Regions from separate parts of the Yersinia alsatica genome, predicted to be linked through region 3. Evidence: predicted binding sites of a transcription regulator. Region 3 holds the regulator's gene; each other region holds the start of a gene.

Region 1 (4,293 bases), 1.2 Mb from region 3:
GCGGCAGTTGATTCCTGCACCAGTGCCGCATTTTGTTGCACCATGGTATCCAATTGAGCCACTGCACTATTGATTTCATGAATGCCGCGCATCTGTTCATCTGCGGCGTTGGTGATTTCTGACATGATGGTGGTGACATCAGAGACGCTGCTGACAATCTCGGTCATGGTATTACTGGCTTGACGTACCTGACCCGAACCGGAGGCTACACTGCTGACGGTTGATTCAATTAATGTTTTTATCTCTTTCGCGGCTTGTGCACTGCGTTGTGCCAATGTGCGCACTTCACCGGCAACCACGGCAAAACCGCGACCTTGTTCACCTGCTCGGGCAGCTTCTACCGCCGCATTCAGTGCCAAAATATTCGTCTGGAAGGCAATACCATCAATCACGCTGGTGATATCGCCGATTTTGCCAGATGCTGCCTCAATTGATTCCATGGTGGTGATAACTTTGGCGATAACATCGCCACCACGCGAGGCATCATTGGCTGCGGAGAGCACCGCAGTGTTAGCTTGCCTTGCTGCACTGGCCGACTGAGCCACAGTTGCTGAAATTTGTTCTAATGCCGCAGAGGTTTGTTGCAAGCTGGCGGCCGCTGATTCAGTTCGGCCCGACAAGTCCTGATTTCCAGCGGCAATTTCATTGGCGGCAATTCTTACCGACTCACTGGTATCGCGAATTTGAGCCATGACAGCACTGAGTTTGTCAGCAAAGTTATTGAATGAACGCGCTATTTTTGCCACTTCATCACGGCCTTCTACCGGCAAACGCTGTGTTAAATCCTCGGTACCCGAACTGATTGCATCCATGGCTTTATGCACGTGGGTCAGTGGTGTCAGAGCGCGCTGGGTAATAAGGCCAATAATCACTGCGGCAATGAGGATAATCACAATCAGCGTCACCAGCGAAGTGGTTAATAATGAGCGCATCCCGGCAGTAGACTGAGCTTTGTCCAGTGCCACAACAGTAAACCATTGTGTACCCGGCACGGCCTGCGCCAGCAATAACTTACTGCTGCCACCGATGTCGGCAGTCATAGGCTGAGTGGCGGACAAGAGTGCCTTAAGATCCAGTGTGGGGGCAATTTCACTCAGTGGTTTGAGGGTTAATTGCGCGTCTTGGTGGGCGATGATGGTGCCATCAGCATCAATCAACATCCCGAAGCTACCTTCCGCTGGGTGTATAGATTTTACGTTTGCAATCACACTGTCCATGGTGACATCGGCAGCCAATACCCCTTTAACACTGCCATCTTGGATGATGGGTAAGGCAAAGGTGACCACTAACTGATTTGTTCCGGCATCGACATAAGGCGGCGTGACGACAGGCTTTCCTGCTTTCACAGCTTGCAAATACCATGGGCGTCCAGTGGGGTCGTAACCTGCAGGAATACCCTCAGGATTAGAGAAGATGGCAGTCTTATTCGCGTAACCAATATACACATTAATAAAATTACCGGCCGCCGCAACCTGACGCAGTGCGGCGGTTGGATCAGCCGCCAGAGCCGTGTCTTTGAGTGACACAATCATTTGTGTTTTAGAGGCGACCCAGTCTGCAATGCCAACACCATGACTGGCAGTCACTGCCGTCAGAGTATTATCAATGGCACTGCTGTTATATTTGTTAGCAACGGAATAGTTAAAGTAAGTATTAATGGCAAGGGAACCCGCCACGATAATGATACAGGCAGCCAAGATACGTGAACGAATGGAATCAAGCATAGAGCGTCCTAAGTAAAGGGGAATGCATGATTCAAGTAACGGCTTGGCGTAGGGAAACTTGAGCTGAGTCACAGTAACAAAGTGTAATATATGCACCATTGTTAATTCTTTTTTATGTAATAGTGACGACAGTGGTCCATTTTGTTGATATCGATTTCCAATGAAAACATAAACTTGGTTGTTTTTTGATCTTGATTTTATTGGATTGAATAGCGATAAAGTTGAAAAAAATAGAAAAATTTAAAGGGTAAAATAAGCACCAATCGGCTGAAATCCGGGGATGTATCTAGATTGATGCTAAATATTCGAGCTTATAAGATAATCATGATTCACTGACTAACCACTGGTCGGCCTCGTCAAACATCTCTTCAACTAAACGATTGAGTACCGATTTCTCTTGTTTGCTGGCATCGGTATTTATGCCGTTAGCTTGCATCGGCTTGACCTTAACTTCTGCATCAGGAAATACCTGGTGTACGCGCTTGGTCAGCTCCGCCTTAATCATTTCATTCGCATTGGTCAGGCCGGCGACATTCCGTTTGTCATAAATTAATTCAACTCGCATCGCTTCTTCCTAAGTTTTCTCAAATTAAAATACTGTATTAATATACAGTTATATTGGGTGTGAGACAATAGGATTTTAGCTTTGTGGGCAAGGAATTAGGTTAACTGACTGTTTTTTAGGCGATTTGGTTATATTAAAAATAACCGCAGGTGATTTATTGAGTAATCACTGGCGGTTATTTTTTGTTTGAGATTTTATCTGCTTGTTTATGCAGGCAATTTAGATTTTTTTGCCGAAGCAGTAAAATGATCAGAATAGATGTATCTGGTTAATCTATCTCTAACCAGCGGGCATCGACCACGACACCGAGTATCTTGCAGTTACCATTGAGTTCAATTAATCGGTAGGCAGGATTCAATGGTTTCAAATACTTAACTCCGGCGTCGACGATCAATTTCTTAAATGTGGCTTCGTTATCATCAGTGAGTTTGGCGACAACAAAATTACCTGGCATCGGTTCTTTTTCCGGATCGACGAGAATAATCATCCCTTCGGGAAAACTGATACCTGACGGCGAGGTCATAGAATCGCCTTTTACACTCAACCAAAATGCATTGTCATGTGCATTCTTGGTCGACTCCGGCCAAATTTCAATATCGCGCAGGGTATAGGGCTCTATTGCTTCATACCAGTTGCCCGCACTGATCCAACTGATCAGCGGATAACTGTTGGCAACCGATCCCGCCGGTTTATCATTTAGTCCGCTGCGGGTAGATATAGACAAACTTTCAGCCATCTTCGCCAACTCTTTTGCCAATGAAGGGCTAAAGCTGCTGATAGGTTCATTCAACACTTTGGCAAAAGCAGCGGCATTGGTCACATTGAGCGGATTTATACCGTTCAGAAATTGGTTAACCGCACTTTGGCCCACGCCCAATTCGTGCGCAACCGATTCCTGGGATATACCCAGTGCTTTCTTCTTGGCATTAAACAGCTCTTTCAGCCGTTTAGCGTCGTCTAACTGTTCTGGCGTCAATGGCTTCTTTTTCATCAGTCAATTTTATTACCGTTAGCAATAATATCCAATCACCTGCGGTATTGACTATAAAATCACTTGCGGTAATAATCAATCAAAATATATAAGAGAAACGCATGGAATCGCACCTGCAACACGCACTGTTAGTCGTGTCATCAGCCTTCGTGCCGTGAGTTGCTCTGGTTATCACAAGAAGACGGCAGCCAGGCGTATTGGGGTTTCCGTTGCTGAACAATCGATAGGTTGAGGTGTCATCCTGTGACCCCGCCTTTTGTGGAGTAGCTATATATGAGTTCAATCAACGGCCCGAAAGCCGGAAACCATAGTCAGAAGATGCCGGGCATGAGAGATATTCAATTAGTATTAGCGCGCTGGGGGGTTTGGGCGAGATATAGCTCGGGGCTGGATTATTCATCTATTGCCGCTGGCTTCAAAGGGCTTTTGCCCGATACCTCTAAAAGTAAAGCCTCCTGCTGTGATGATGATGGCTTAGTCGTAGATGGTTGTGTGGCGCGATTAAAACAATACCGACCAGATGAATATGAATTGATTATTCGTCATTATGTTCTTAACCAATCAAAGCGAGCTATTGCACGTCAGCAAAAAAGAGATGAAAAGCTGGTAAGGATTAATATGCAAATGGCTGAAGGCTTTATTGATGGTTGTCTGGCTATGTTGAATGTAAAATTAGAAATGGACCCATTAATTGAAAACTTACATATTTATGAAAAAACATTAACGCGGTCCGCAAAAAGTGTATTAGTCTGATATTACTGGTTGGTATGTTACGCAAGAATAATATTTTAAGACCTCGCTAATGCGGGGTTTTTCTTTTTATAATTCTGATTGTTAGTGTAAACAAATAATTTTTTAAATATTCATTAAAAAACATTAGCGCGGTCCGCAAAAAGTATATTAGTCTGATATCACTGGTTAGTTACATACTGATTAAAAACAGGAAAGCCTCGCAATGTCGGGGCTTTCCTGTTTCTGTTGGTAATACGTTCCAGTGTATCAGAATGGGAGGT
Region 2 (4,293 bases), 2.0 Mb from region 3:
ACCTCGGGAATTATTTGGATTTGAGTTTATTGGTGAACACAAAGAAAAGTCCGGCGCATTAAAGACAATATGAATTAAGGGCTAATTGAGATGATTAGCCCAGTTAATGCCGGAACTGACCCTCCAGTGCAAAGAGCGCGTTGAGCCATATCAACTGGCCAAATGCTCAATAATCATATTCTCATCCAATTGATCTAATGTCCCTTGCGCCACATTCCTCCCTCCGGCCATTAAACAGAATCTGTCGGCAACGTGTTGAATAAAAGGTAAACGGTGCTCAACCAGCAATATTGTCATACCCAAGCTTCGGCTGAGTTGGTGCAAGATATTGCCGATATCTTCACTTAGCGGCGGCAATGTGCCGCTTCCCGGTTCATCAAGGATCAGCAACTCCGGCTCGGCAACCAGTGCTCTGGCGATAGCCAACTGCTGCTGCTGATTGCGGGTGAGTTCTCCGCCACGCTGGCTGCGTTTGTCATATAACAGGGGGAATAAGTCAAACACCCAACCCGGAATATGACGCGACTTATGCCGACCGGCTAACACGGCGATCAACATATTTTCCTCAACACTCAATTGAGAGAAAATTTGCTGACCTTGTGGCACATAGCCAATTCCCAGCGCATTGCGCCCCTCCACGGGCTGTTGAAGCAAGTTCTGTGGCGGCTCATGGTTAGGCTGCCAGGTCATGGTGCCACTCTTAATTGGTAGATGCCCCATGATGCAATTAATTAACGTGGTTTTGCCTACGCCGTTGCGGCCAATCAGGCAAGTACATTGGCCACGGGGAAGCTCCAGATTGATATCCCATAAGATATGATTCTGACCATAGTATTGATTTACAGCGGTTAAACTCAGCATCAGTGCTTCTCCTCAGTCGATCTCAGTAGTTCACAGGTATCCCGGTGTTCTGTAACGGCTAGTGAAGGATTAACCAGCAAATCTGCATACTTGATAGCGGCAGCACAGCATAAAACACCACGTCTCTAGCGGGCGGTTGTTAGTGTAAATTGAGGTAAAGTTGGCTAATAGCGGCACAAAATGGCTTCAACGGGCTATTTTTACCCTTTATCATCCCGCTTACGGGTGATTATCAGCCAATTGACGTTCTGCACTGCTTTAGCGCATTTCCCCTTTCATTACTCTGTTTCCCAGAGATATAAAGCAACTCTTGGGCCAAGTTGCCTTGGTGCCGGTCAAAATTCGCATGTTAACGGACTGTAAATGGTTTCAATGCAATAGTGAGTCATAAAATGGCAAGGGTGATGGCAGGAAACAGCGGTGAGCGGTACTTCGTTGCACTTAAGCAGTGCCATAACGAAAATAATGGTGCAGCAGAAATAGCGCCGTCAAAAGTGGTTGAGTGTGAGAACTTGGAGACTAACATTATAGAATTAGCAAATAGTATGCTTAGCACTTATTGAAATATGCGGTGAAATAAAAATGTAAAAAAAACACTAAAAAAGCCAGTTTGTTTCTATTTCATCGCTAAGCTTTGCTTTTCGCCAACACGCGGCCTCTATGGGGTTGCAGGAGTTATCCACCATTCCTGTGGATAACCTTGTGCATTAGCGATAGAAAACTGATGGCAAGCGAGAGCGGACGCGGCTTCGGCTCCAGTTGTCCGGATTCTCGACTTTTTGAAAATTTTATTTACTATCAATGAGTTAATTAAAATCAAGCACTCAAAAATTATAGCCTTGATGGATGGATGATCTTTAATCAATTAACCATCAATAATGTGTTTATGTTAATGCTTGGGGATAAAAACGCTTTTAGAGTGCAAATGTGAACGTCATGTCACTGTAACGATGCATGCAATGTTGCTGTTGAGCAAATTAAGACATTTTGGTGTTTGAAGCTGGTTTTATATCCAGTATCATAGCAGTGGCAAAAATCTATGGGGCTTTCATAATTAGCCTCCTGACAGTGTGCATTTCTCCGGCGGGTAGCAAATTCATGAGTAAACCATTCAAACTACATTCTGAGTTTAAACCAGCAGGCGATCAGCCTGAGGCCATCCGTAAACTGGAAGAAGGGCTAGAAAATGGTTTGGCCCACCAGACACTGTTGGGGGTTACGGGGTCGGGCAAAACCTTTACGGTGGCGAATGTGATTGCCGATTTGAACCGCCCAACGATGGTATTAGCGCCGAATAAAACATTGGCGGCCCAGCTTTATGGCGAGATGAAAGAGTTCTTTCCCGAGAATGCGGTGGAATATTTTGTCTCCTACTATGATTACTATCAGCCCGAAGCCTATGTCCCAAGTTCTGATACCTTCATCGAGAAGGACGCCTCTGTAAACGAGCATATCGAGCAAATGCGGCTATCTGCGACCAAAGCATTACTGGAGCGGCGGGATGTGGTGGTAGTGGCCTCGGTCTCGGCTATCTATGGCTTGGGTGACCCTGATTTATACCTGAAAATGATGCTGCACCTGACCAAGGGGATGATTATTGACCAACGCTCAATTTTACGCCGCTTATCAGAGCTGCAATACAGCCGTAATGATCAGGTATTTCAGCGCGGTACTTTCCGTGTGCGCGGTGAAGTTATCGATATCTTCCCCGCAGAGTCCGATGAGTGGGCGCTGCGGGTTGAATTGTTTGATGAAGAGGTCGAACGGCTCTCAATATTTGATCCGTTAACGGGCCAATTACAGCACGAAGTTCCACGTTTTACTGTCTATCCTAAAACTCACTACGTTACCCCGCGAGAGCGTATCTTGCAGGCAATGGAAGAGATCAAAGTTGAGCTGGCGGAGCGGCGCAAAGTGCTGCTTGCCAATAATAAATTGTTGGAAGAACAGCGTCTTACCCAGCGCACCCAGTTTGACCTTGAAATGATGAATGAGCTGGGCTATTGCTCCGGTATTGAAAACTATTCGCGCTATCTGTCTGGCCGTGGGCCGGGTGAAGCGCCACCAACATTATTCGACTATCTACCCGCCGACGGTTTGCTGATTGTTGATGAGTCCCACGTGACTATTCCGCAAATCGGCGGGATGTACAAAGGCGACCGCTCGCGTAAAGAAACCTTGGTGGAATATGGCTTCCGGCTGCCATCAGCGCTGGACAACCGCCCAATGCGCTTTGAAGAATTTGAAGCATTGGCACCTCAGACTATCTATGTCTCAGCGACTCCGGGTAAGTACGAGTTAGAGAAATCCGGTGGCGAGGTTGTTGATCAAGTGGTGCGCCCGACAGGCTTACTTGATCCACTGATTGAAGTGCGTCCTGTTGCAACACAGGTGGATGACTTGCTATCTGAAATTCGTATTCGCGCCGCGATCAACGAGCGAGTATTGGTCACCACGCTGACCAAACGTATGGCCGAAGATTTGACGGAGTATCTGGGGGAGCATGGTGCTCGTGTCCGTTATCTGCATTCCGATATTGATACTGTTGAGCGGGTAGAGATTATTCGTGACCTGCGCTTGGGTGAATTTGATGTGCTGGTGGGCATCAACTTGCTGCGAGAAGGGCTGGATATGCCAGAGGTTTCACTGGTCGCCATTTTGGATGCCGATAAAGAAGGTTTCCTGCGCTCTGAGCGTTCTCTCATTCAGACCATTGGCCGCGCGGCACGTAACCTCAATGGTAAAGCCATTCTCTACGGCGACAGAATCACCGCCTCGATGGAAAAAGCGATTGGCGAAACCGAGCGGCGTCGGGCGAAGCAGCAAGCTTACAATGAAGAGCGCGGTATCATTCCACAGGGGCTCAACAAGAAGATTGGCGATATTCTGCAATTGGGCCAGCCTTCTACTCGGGGTAAAGGGAAAGGGCGCGGCGGCAAAGTGGCCGACACCAATAACTACCAATCACTGCCACCTAAAGCGCTTGATCAGAAAATCCGCGAGCTTGAAGCGAAGATGTATACCCACGCACAGAACCTTGAGTTCGAACAAGCAGCAGAATTGCGTGATCAAGTCCACCAACTGCGCCAGCAATTTATTGCAATATCTTGATAGTCAGCGGCTCACTTGGTGGGCCGCAGAATGATGGGTATGAAAAATTGGGAATTTCTGCTTGTCGCATCGGCCGAACCTGATTAAGGTGTGCGGCTGATAAAATCGTCATCGAATAATGCGCGAGATAAATAATGAGCGACCACTTATCCAAAGATCCATTGCACGGTATTACATTGGAACAGTTACTGACCAAGCTGGTGGAGCACTATGGTTGGGAAGAACTGGCGTACCGCATCCAGATCAACTGTTTCATTAGTGATCCCAGCATTAAATCTAGCCTGAAGTTTTTACGCCGTACGCCATGGGCGCGGGCTAAAG
Region 3 (4,293 bases):
TAATACCGGCAGCAATATGCGGCGGTACCAGCCCTTGATGATAAAGCACGTAAGAAAGCAGCAAGTAATCCATATGGCTGCGATGGCAAGGCACATAGACAATTTCGTGGCCATCTTGCGCTAACTGCCGCACACGCTCGGCATTATGGACGTTAATACCCTGATACAAACGGTTCCACGTCCAGCTCAGTACCCTGTCAGACAGACGCACGGCTTCATAAGAGAAGTCTGCGGCAATTTCTTCCATCAGCGTAATGGCATTTTGCTGTGCTTTCTCGTGGGAGATTTTCTTGGTACGTGCTTCATCTGCCACGGCTTTTTCAATCGCCTTGGAAGCCAGCAGCTTTTTGAATAGGTCTTGACGATCCGGCAAGCTTGGGCCTACTGCGGCCAGACGCTGGCGAGAGAAGTGCATCCGCGCGACGCGTGCCAACTTATGGGCGATAGTTTTATCGGTACCATGCTCACTGGCCATTCGGCGCAATGATACTGTGGTCGAGAAACGCACAAAACTATCGCGGCCCAGCCACAATACGGCAAAGAATTTCTGCACACCATTCAGTACACGCAGATGTGGTGTACCATGGCCTTCGCGCCCAGGAGAACGACCAAACATCACCGAAACCGGCAGCATTTGGATATCCAGCGCTGGATTATTACGGTGCAGATCCAGATAATCGTGGAATATTTTTACCGATTCCTGCTTAGGTGCGTAATAACGAAAGACCCTCGGGCCATTATCGATAAACACATGGCTAGGCAGCTGTACACCATCAATTTCCAATGGAATCAATGGGTCGGGTAGATCTTGTGCCTGACACTGTGCTCGCAAAGTCAGCAAATCGGCCTTAGAATTGTAAGGCAAAACGTACAGAATAGGACGAGAAGGGTCTAACCCTAACTCAGTCACAGGATCTGCCGGAATAACCTTGCTTTTTACCAACAATTTAAGTGGTAAATTCAGTAACTTATAATATATTTTACGCCAACCTGACATAACTACATGAAGCCTCTTGTTAGCAATTCGTCGCAAGGATACCAGAAACTGGTTTTGAGATCTGTGGTGATAAGACAACAGAAAGCGGCAAAAATCATCATTAACTTAAGATAAAGGCAATAAATCATGGCGAATCAATCAACAGGGCTAACTCGAATCTTTAAAGCGACCGGTTATTCTGTGAAAGGCTTAAGTGCTGCCTGGAAAAATGAGGCGGCTTTTCGCCAAGAAGCCGTGGCTGCCATACTGGCTATCATACTGGCCTTCTGGTTGGATGTAGATGCTTTAGCGCGTATTTTATTGGTTGGCAGTGTGGTGTTAGTGATCATTGTTGAGGTGATCAACAGTGCCATTGAAGCCGTGGTCGATCGTATTGGCAGTGAGTTTCATGAACTTTCAGGCCGGGCCAAAGATATGGGCTCCGCCGCAGTGTTTCTCGCCATTCTGTTAGCGCTATTTATATGGGTAACCGTACTTTGGCAGCATGCTGGTTAGTTATGTCCCCCATCACACCGATGACCTTAAGCATAGCGAGTAATACGATAAAAATAAGCTGTGATTAATCCCTGTTTTTATTCACTCTTTGGTTCCCAATACCGGCTTACCTGTATATACTCACAGCAAGACTGTATAAACAAACAGGGGGCGAAATGAAAGCACTTACTACCAGACAGCAAGAGGTTTATGACCTGGTGCGCGATCACTTAGCGCAAACAGGTATGCCGCCGACCCGTGCCGAAATTGCGCAGCGTCTGGGATTCCGCTCTCCTAACGCCGCTGAAGAGCATTTAAAAGCACTGGCCCGCAAGGGTGTTATTGAGATTGTCTCTGGCGCTTCCCGTGGTATTCGTTTACTGATGGAAGAAGAAGATGGTTTGCCGCTGATTGGCCGCGTGGCCGCGGGTGAACCACTGCTAGCACAGCAGCATATCGAAGGGCACTACAAAGTTGACCCATCCATGTTTAAGCCAAGTGCAGATTTTCTATTGCGGGTGAATGGAATGTCGATGAGAGATATCGGTATTCTGGATGGCGACCTGTTGGCGGTACATAAAACACAAGATGTACGTAACGGGCAAGTGGTTGTTGCGCGTATTGATGATGAAGTAACGGTAAAACGTTTGAAAAAACAAGGTAATATCGTGCAGCTTCTACCTGAAAATACCGAGTTCCAGCCAATTATTGTCGATTTGCGAGAGCAAAGCTTCACTATCGAAGGGCTGGCCGTTGGTGTCATCCGTAATGGCGACTGGATCTGATCCTCGCTATTGATGTATACCCTTCGAGCAAGGAGGGTATACAATTTATTTAATTTCTCGCCAATATATTCATGCTTATATTGAGATTGAGAACAATCCGATAATAAGCTATTACTTACTGTTTTAACTGAATATTACCCGCTTTCATTTTTGATCCTCTGCTCAATTTATAGTGATTAATATTTGCTTGGCTTTAATTATTAGTCTCAGCTGCTATAGTTATTCACACGGTAAGCAAACAACCTGAGTTAATTTAAATTATGACTGTGAGTGATTAATTTAAACCAAGGTTGCTGTTATAAAGAGAGAATGTTTACCGTGATTAATTAAATAGACTGACTAATTCCAAGGTAACGGAGATATTATGAATAAAGATCAAGCCGATGGTAACTGGAAGCAGTTTAAAGGAAAAGTGAAAGAGAAATGGGGCAAGCTCACCGATGATGACCTTAAGGTCATAGAAGGCAAGCGTGACCAGCTGGTAGGGAAAATCCAGGAGAAATACGGCTATCAGAAAGAGCAAGCCGAGAAAGAAGTTAAAGCCTGGGAAGACCACAGCAAATATCGCTGGTAACAGCGTTAAATGGAATTAAACTGATATCGATATAAGTTAATTGGGTCTCTCACTTTATAGAATATATATTATTAAGTCGTGATATTAATAACGAACCTTATTCTATTTATTCCTATTCTCATATCGATAGACACAAGGAAGTGTCTAATTCTATTTCTATCTCACCCTATGGATATTATTATTAACTCAAATTGTTGGTATTAAATTTTATTATTATAAATTTAATATTACGCTGCCGCCATTCGGACGACAGCCTGATTTTTATCGCCAGAGACTATTTCTTTCTAGCCACAATAGAGTGGTCATGATCACAATGATCGTGGCTTTCACAGGCTTCAACTTCCCCGCATTCAGCACATAGGCCATGAGCCTCTACCACGCTATGGCGCAGGGTAAAACCTGATTGCTGCGCTAATTGCGCCAGCGCTTCTTCAATGCCGACAGTCGTACGCTCAGTCACAATTTTGCAGCGATCACAGATAAATAGCGCAGAGGTATGAGTGGGCTCTTCAAAGTGATGGCACAGCACATAACTGTTCGCTGATTCCACGCGGTGAATAAACCCTTGCTCCAACAAAAAATCTAATGCGCGGTAAACGGTTGGTGGCTTAGCTTGTGGTTCCGATACGCGTAGCAAATCCAACAGATCATAAGCACTGATTGCACCGGGTTGTTGTGCCATTAAGCGTAATACTTCAAGACGTTGCGGTGTCAGCCGGACGTTACGTTGTTGGCAAAGGCTTTCAGCCTGAGCAAGCAGCTTTTCCTGATTGATTGAGTTCATGGTTTCATCCCGCAGCGTTTGAATGGAACAGATTTTATCATATTTACGGTTAATCACCGATAGGTGAAAAAGTGCCGGGCAGTGGAGTGTCACAATTTTGGTAATTTACCGGAATATCTCCCTTTTTACGGCACAACTATCACTCAGGCAGTCATAGCAAGGTTCTATGGTATAATCACGCATTCCATCCCTTGATCTCGTGTGTTTAATGCGCAATATCAATGGGTAATTGATGCAATAATAACCGATGAAATCACAGTAAATGCACCAAGCTCAGACTTTTTCCAGCACTCAGGCAGATAAGCCACACTATCCCCTACAGCGTTTCTCCGTCGCGCCGATGCTCGATTGGACAGATCGTCATTGTCGTTACTTTCATCGCTTGTTAACCAAACAGACGTTGCTGTATACCGAGATGGTCACCACAGGGGCGATTATCCATGGTAAAGCCGACTATCTGGCTTATAGCGAACAAGACCATCCGGTAGCCTTGCAACTGGGAGGCAGTGACCCGCAAGCCTTAGCCCATTGTGCCAAGCTGGCGGAACAGCGTGGATACAATGAAGTAAATCTGAATGTCGGTTGCCCCTCTGATCGGGTGCAAAATGGCCGTTTTGGTGCCTGCTTAATGGCTGAAGCCAATCTAGTTGCTGATTGTATTAAAGCCATGCGTGACGTG

The links. Region 3 encodes LexA, which represses DNA repair genes until DNA is damaged. Its sites were predicted from a motif close to TNCTGTATGTACATACAGNA; they were not measured.
Region 1: a site for LexA is predicted at 2,320-2,339, ahead of N0H69_RS10530 (DinI-like family protein). Genes of this name have one in related genera too.
Region 2: a site for LexA is predicted at 1,860-1,879, ahead of uvrB (excinuclease ABC subunit UvrB). Genes of this name have one in related genera too.

What each region holds. Positions count from the first base shown of each region.
Region 1 is NZ_CP104006.1:2,384,973-2,389,265, forward strand. Features, by position in the region: gene N0H69_RS10525 (methyl-accepting chemotaxis protein) at 1-1,724, opposite strand, end outside; gene N0H69_RS10530 (DinI-like family protein) at 2,047-2,289, opposite strand; gene N0H69_RS10535 (LexA family protein) at 2,558-3,280, opposite strand; gene N0H69_RS10540 (antiterminator Q family protein) at 3,608-4,033, shown strand.
Region 2 is NZ_CP104006.1:4,030,291-4,034,583, reverse strand. Features, by position in the region: gene bioD (dethiobiotin synthase) at 1-62, shown strand, start outside; gene N0H69_RS18035 (branched-chain amino acid ABC transporter ATP-binding protein) at 151-861, opposite strand; gene uvrB (excinuclease ABC subunit UvrB) at 1,960-3,972, shown strand; gene N0H69_RS18025 (VF530 family protein) at 4,107-4,293, shown strand, end outside.
Region 3 is NZ_CP104006.1:1,136,534-1,140,826, forward strand. Features, by position in the region: gene plsB (glycerol-3-phosphate 1-O-acyltransferase PlsB) at 1-997, opposite strand, end outside; gene N0H69_RS04910 (diacylglycerol kinase) at 1,124-1,492, shown strand; gene lexA (transcriptional repressor LexA) at 1,648-2,256, shown strand; gene N0H69_RS04920 (CsbD family protein) at 2,621-2,830, shown strand; gene zur (zinc uptake transcriptional repressor Zur) at 3,105-3,614, opposite strand; gene dusA (tRNA dihydrouridine(20/20a) synthase DusA) at 3,877-4,293, shown strand, end outside.